Paraneptunicella aestuarii: one gene and its partner. The protein of the gene in region 1 interacts with the protein of each later gene in a pairwise test. Links are inferred from orthologs where the notes say so. Each region holds a gene or a part of one and is shown in the gene's direction. Other genes may lie near its edges.

Region 1 (3,240 bases):
AGGCTTTAGCGTTGATACTGGAATCAGCTCAAGGCTTCGCTACTATTATGCTTCTGTCAGAACAATTACAAGTACCAGAGAATAAGCCATACAAGCGTTATAACCTGCTCAAGTGTAACCGTAATCTACTGTTGCCTGTGATGGGTGATGAAGCGATGCAACTGCTTTAGTCCAGTTGCTGTTTTTTATCACCATAACTTCGTGCTTATCTTGCGTTTTTTAAGTCAAAACTTGCGATAAATGTCACGATAAAAATGCCCGCTTTGTATACCGTCAAAAGCGTAAAAACAATCGACACTGTCCTTGCGGAATGCGTATAATGCCGCTCCGCTTGAGAATCAGAGAATTATGTACGATTTCCTAGTCACAACATCCAAAGGTTTGGAGCAGCTCCTACAGCAAGAAATTCAGCATTTATTGCCTGAATTAGAGACCAATAATCGCCCCGGACAGGTGATGTTCCAAGGTGAGCTTAAAGACGCCTATCACATTTGTTTGTGGTCGCGTTTGGCTAACCGGGTATTACTCAAATTAGCCAGTAGTAAAGGTAGTAGCGGCGATGATTTGTATGATTTGGCGAACAAGGTAAATTGGTCGAGCCATTTTTCTCCTGATCAAACCTTTAGTGTTGATTTTATTGGTGCCAATAGAGACATCAATAATACTCAGTTTGGCGCGTTAAAGGTCAAAGACGCCATCGTTGATCACTTTAAAGACCTCTATGATCAACGTCCTAATGTTGATAAACATCAGCCTGATATTCGTTTTCAAGGTCGTTTAAACCGTAACGGTATGTCGGTCTATCTGGATTTGGCGGGCGGCAGTTTACATCAACGTATGTATCGTGAAAGAGCGGGGCAGGCTCCTATTAAGGAAAACCTGGCTTTTGCCATGTTGATGCGTAGTGGCTGGGTTGATGAATTTAATCAGGGGCACATTAAGCCGCTTTATGATCCCATGTGTGGTTCGGGCACGATTTTGATTGAAGCTGCACAGTACGCCAGCAATATTGCTCCTGGGTTATATCGCGAACGTTGGGGATTTGAGAACTGGAAAGGTCATCAGCCTGAGCTTTGGCAATCCATGCTGGATGCCGCTGAAATTAAACAAGCGGTTCCCGGTGTTGCGCTGGTTGGCACTGATATTGACGCCCGCGTAGTTCATATTGCGGTTAAAAATGCCAATTTGGCCGGTGTCGGGCAGTTTATTCGTTTCGAGTGTGCAGATGCCACCAAATATAATCGGGATATGAACAAGCCTGGCTATATTGTCAGTAATATTCCTTATGGCGAACGTTTGGGCGAACTCACTCAATTATTACCTTTGTTTAAAGATTGGGGATTCCACCTGAAGGAATCTTATCCCAATTGGAAACTGTCGTTGTTAACCAGTAATAGAGACATGCTAAGGCAACTTAGACTGGTAGCGACCAAAGAATATAACTTCATCAACGGCAATATTGAATGTCAGTTGGTGAACTTTGAACTGGACGAGAAAAACTGTCATATCTCCGAGAACGACAGGCAACAAAGTTCAGATTTTGGCAATCGCTTGCGCAAGAATCTGAGCAAAATGAAAAAATGGATTAACTCTCAGGATACCAACTGTTATCGCGTCTACGATGCTGATTTGCCTGACTACAATGTTGCCATTGACCGTTATGGTGAGTGGGTGGTGGTACAGGAATACGCGCCACCGAAACAAATTCCTCAGCATAAATCCATTGCTCGTTTGCAGGAAGTGCTTATCGCAACTCCTGAAATTATGGGAATTCCGCCGGAACAGCTGGTGTTGAAAACGCGTAAGGTACAGAAAGGCAAAGCTCAATACGAGAAGTTGGATAAACAATCCAACGAGATCCAGGTGTACGAGAATGGTGCGCGTTTCTGGGTGAATTTACATGATTATCTGGATACTGGCCTGTTTCTGGATCACCGTATTACACGCCAGAAAGTGAAAGAATTAAGTAAAGACAAGCGAGTGCTGAACCTGTTTTCTTACACGGGCTCGGTTTCTGTGTTTGCCGCTTTAGGTGGCGCAAAACTGGTGACAACGGTTGACATGTCGAACACTTATATTAAGTGGGCGAAGCGTAACTTTGAGCTAAACGACATTCGTGGTTATCACCAGTTTATTCGAGAAGATTGCTTGTCCTGGATACGTAACTGTGAGCAGCAATTTGATTTGATCTTTGTTGATCCGCCGTCGTTTTCTAACTCGAAAAACATGACCGGTTCATGGGATGTGCAGCGTGACCATTTAGGCTTTCTGAAAATGGTGCGCAAGCGTTTAGCTCCGGGCGGTACTATCATCTTTTCCAATAACTTGCGTAATTTTGCCTTGGCGCCTGAACTGGCTGAAGAAACCGGGTTAAAAATCCAGGAAATCAGTGCTGAAACCTTACCTCAGGATTTTCAGCGTAATAAGAAAATTCATCACTGCTGGATAATGACCGATGGCGATTGATTTAATTCTTTTTTCTGGCTCTGAATGCAGCTTATGTGATTTAGCCAAAGATTTGTTGGAGCAGGTGGCTGAACAGTGTCCTTATAGTCTGACGACTATCGATGTTAAAGCTGAGCGTCAGTATTACCATCAGTACGGAGCACGTATTCCCGTTGTTTTCCGTGAGGATACCCAAAGTGAATTGGGTTGGCCTTTTGATAAAGCACAATTGCTTGAATTTTTAAAATGAGTCGATTACTGCAATTAAAAGATGCTTCCTTGTCTTATGGCGTACAGCTATTGGACAAGGCTGAGCTATTAGTTAATAAGGGAGAGCGCCTGTGTCTGGTTGGGCGTAATGGAACCGGGAAATCTACCTTGTTGAAGGTGGTTTCCGGCGAAGTTCATCTGGATGATGGTTTACGCATTGTTGATAACAACGTGCGCATTTCCGTATTACCTCAAGATCCTCCCGTGACCAGTGACATCAGTGTATTTGATTATGTTGCCCAAGGCTTGGCACAAGTCGGTGAGTTGCTGAAAGAATATCATCACCTGACCCACGAAATGGCGCAGCGTCAGGACGATAAAATCTTCGCTCGTATGGAAGTGGTACAAAAAGAGCTGGATCATTTACAAGGCTGGCAACTGGAAACCCGTATTGAACAGGTGTTAACGCAATTACAGTTGCCGGGTGAGCAGAGTTTGTCTGAATTATCCGGTGGGTGGCGACGTAAGGCTGCGTTGGCGAGAGCCTTGGTGGTTGAGCCTGATATTTTGCTGTTAGATGAACCG
Region 2 (3,247 bases), 1.9 Mb from region 1 along the record:
AAACGTAAATCAACAAACTTGGCTTCGCTCTCTTTGATAAGATCCAGCGCGTTTTCTACGGACATATTTTCCTCCAGATGGATAACGAGCTCATGGTGTGCACCACACCATGAAAAATTTGGTCAAAATTTGGTTTTCGGAAAGATATCATGCGTTTTCCTGAACTGATGAAGCATCAAGCGAATTTTGTGCCAACTTGGTGACACAATAAACCCTTTATAAATCAAGCTATTGCCACAGGGTAATCAAGATACCCAGCAACAAAATGCACCAGCATGAGGCGCAATTGCACCATTTCAATGCATCGCTCTTTTTTGCTTTCCGACGTTGCCCCAAGATCACACTTTCCTGCGACAAAATGATGTTTTTATGACGAATCTAAAAAAAGCTCAAATGTTCATCGCAAAACGTTAAGTAAAGCTGTAAAATCCGCCGCCTGCAAATTCATGACGTCTGGAAGTTCCAGAAAATTTATAGTTAAGAGATGACTCGAATGAGTGCAAATAACGATTCGATCGAAAAATTACGCAACATTGCCATAATCGCACACGTAGACCATGGCAAAACTACACTTGTAGATAAGTTGTTGCAACAGTCCGGCACATTAGAAAGCCGCGGCGGTGTAGAAGAACGTGTAATGGACTCCAACGCCATTGAAAAAGAACGTGGTATTACCATTTTGGCAAAGAACACTGCCATTCGCTGGAATGATTACCGAATTAACATCGTAGATACTCCTGGACACGCCGATTTCGGTGGTGAAGTAGAACGTATCATGTCGATGGTAGATTCCGTTTTATTGTTGGTTGACGCACAGGAAGGCCCAATGCCACAAACTCGTTTTGTGACGCAAAAAGCCTTCGCTCAAGGTTTGAAGCCTATTGTTGTTATCAACAAGGTAGACAAGCCAGGAGCCAGACCAAGCTGGGTTATGGATCAGGTATTTGACCTGTTTGATAATCTTGGAGCAACTGATGATCAGTTAGACTTTCAGGTTGTTTATGCGTCTGCGATCAATGGTTGGGCTTCCTTAGAAGAAGGCGTACAAGGCGAAGATATGACCGCTTTGTTCCAAACCATCATTGATCAGGTTGCACCACCCAAGACCGATGTGAACGGCCCATTACAAATGCAAATCTCCCAGTTGGATTACAACTCTTATCTGGGCGTTATCGGTGTTGGTCGTATTACGCGCGGTTCAGTGAAAGTCAACCAACCGGTTACAGTTGTGAACGCCAAAGGCCAAACTCGTAACGGTAAAGTCGGCCAAATCTTTGGCTATCTTGGTCTGGATCGTTATGAAGTCGAGAGCGCACAAGCGGGCGACATTATTGCAATCTCAGGTCTGGGTGAGTTAAAAATCTCTGACACCATTTGTGCTCAGGGTCAGGTTGAAGCATTACCGCCATTGTCAGTTGATGAACCGACAGTAACCATGACCTTCCAGGTTAACACCTCCCCATTTGCGGGCAGAGAAGGCAAGTTTGTAACGTCGCGCAACATTTTGGAGCGTTTGCAAAAAGAATTGGTTCACAATGTGGCATTGCGCGTTGAAGAAACCGACGATCCAGATAAATTCCGTGTTTCAGGCCGTGGTGAATTACATCTTGGTATCCTGATCGAAAACATGCGTCGCGAAGGGTATGAATTAGCGGTTTCTCGCCCTGAAGTTATCATCAAAGAAATTGATGGTGAAAAACAGGAACCTTTTGAAACACTAACGGTTGACGTGGAAGAAGCAAACCAAGGCACCGTTATGGAGCAGCTTGGGATCCGTAAAGCGGAACTAAAAGACATGTCTCCAGATGGTAAAGGTCGTGTTCGTCTTGACTTCATCATCCCAAGCCGTGGTTTGATCGGTTTCCAAACTGATTTCATGACCATGACATCAGGTTCTGGTTTGCTGTATCACACATTCGATCATTATGGCCCTTATAAAGGTGGCAACATCGGTCAGCGTAAGAACGGCGTATTGATTGCCAATGCTCCCGGTAAAGCTCTTACCAATGCTCTGTTTAACCTGCAAGAACGTGGTCGCTTATTCATCGGACACGGTGTAGAAGTTTATGAAGGTATGATCATTGGTATTCACAGCCGTGACAACGACCTGACAGTAAACGCACTAAAAGGCAAGCAACTAACCAACATTCGTGCAGCGGGTACAGATGAAGCCCAAACACTAACACCACCAATTAAAATGTCATTAGAACAAGCAATGGAATTCATTGACGACGACGAATTGGTTGAAGTAACACCGGTTAGTATTCGCATGCGTAAGAAGCTGTTAACTGAAAATGACCGCAAACGCGCATCACGCGAAAAGAATAAAGACTAGGTCATTTAAACCTGAAATTTATTACTGAAGTGTTTTAACAAAGGTCGCCAAGTGCGACCTTTCTTTTACTTATCTACCTATTTGAACCGACAATTCCAGCTTTGATTTAATTCCCGTTTTCATTGCAGGGATAGATGACACCTTTCCTACATTATTACCCTAATCATTCTTTTGATTTATGAGCTAATACGTGGGCATTTTCCTCCCAATTTTGTCCATCAAATTCAACAATATTAATTTTGACAGGTCGGACATCCAAGCAATTAACATTGATATCGATACCGTCAGGATTTGAACGTGGCGTATAGAAAGGTTTAATTCCACACACCTTACAAAAAGTATGTTTTGCTATTCCAGAACCGAATGTATAAGTATTAATAAGCTCCTCACCTTGCAGCAATTTAAACTTACTTAAAGGCACAATAAGATGAAGATAACCAGCCTTGCTACAAATTGAGCAGTTGCAATGTTCCACTTCAATTTCTTCGGGTGCCTCTACCTGAAACTGCACACCGCCACAATGGCAACTACCTGAATAGATCATTGAATTTATTTCCCTGGTTGATATCAAAATTAATCTTTACACTGCGCTAAGATTAAAAATACTGAAGCAGAAAATCTATCATAAGTTTCAATATTAAAAAGCGAGCTCCGGAATCAACCCAATATGCTAATTAAAACAGAAGTAACCGACGGAACACGCCTAGAGCTGTATCCCAATCGATCAGCCAGCTGGAAGCAAGTAAAGCTACTTATGTGGATATTCGCGTCGGTTTGCCTATGTATTGCCTTTGCCTGGGCCTTTGTAGGAGCCTGGTTGATTCTGCCGTTTGCCGGTTTGGAAGTCGGGTTGCTTATCTTTGTTATGTACTATGTGACTCAAATGACTCATCGAAAAGAAGTAGTTCAAGT

The links.
Region 2: the proteins of rlmKL (region 1) and typA interact in binary tests that used the Escherichia coli proteins (3 or more experiments, as listed by UniProt). The link is inferred for Paraneptunicella aestuarii from one-to-one orthologs.

What each region holds. Positions count from the first base shown.
Region 1 is NZ_CP074570.1:2,522,737-2,525,976, reverse strand. Bases 1-2,907 are described here. They hold rlmKL (bifunctional 23S rRNA (guanine(2069)-N(7))-methyltransferase RlmK/23S rRNA (guanine(2445)-N(2))-methyltransferase RlmL), read left to right. Parts: upstream 1-348; coding sequence 349-2,466; downstream 2,467-2,907. Other genes in these bases: uup (ATP-binding cassette ATPase Uup), read left to right, coding at 2,692-2,907; KIH87_RS10305 (glutaredoxin family protein), read left to right, coding at 2,456-2,695; KIH87_RS10315 (cell division protein ZapC domain-containing protein), read left to right, coding at 1-170. In the rest of the region: more of uup, read left to right, coding at 2,908-3,240. UniProt on the Escherichia coli protein: Specifically methylates the guanine in position 2445 (m2G2445) and the guanine in position 2069 (m7G2069) of 23S rRNA. Methylation occurs before assembly of 23S rRNA into 50S subunits.
Region 2 is NZ_CP074570.1:4,469,466-4,472,712, forward strand. Bases 1-2,914 are described here. They hold typA (translational GTPase TypA), read left to right. Parts: upstream 1-493; coding sequence 494-2,335; downstream 2,336-2,914. Other genes in these bases: glnA (glutamate--ammonia ligase), read right to left, coding at 1-65; KIH87_RS17420 (GFA family protein), read right to left, coding at 2,499-2,879. Also shown: KIH87_RS17425 (DUF2244 domain-containing protein), read left to right, coding at 3,003-3,247. UniProt on the Escherichia coli protein: A 50S ribosomal subunit assembly protein with GTPase and nucleotide-independent chaperone activity, required for 50S subunit assembly at low temperatures, may also play a role in translation.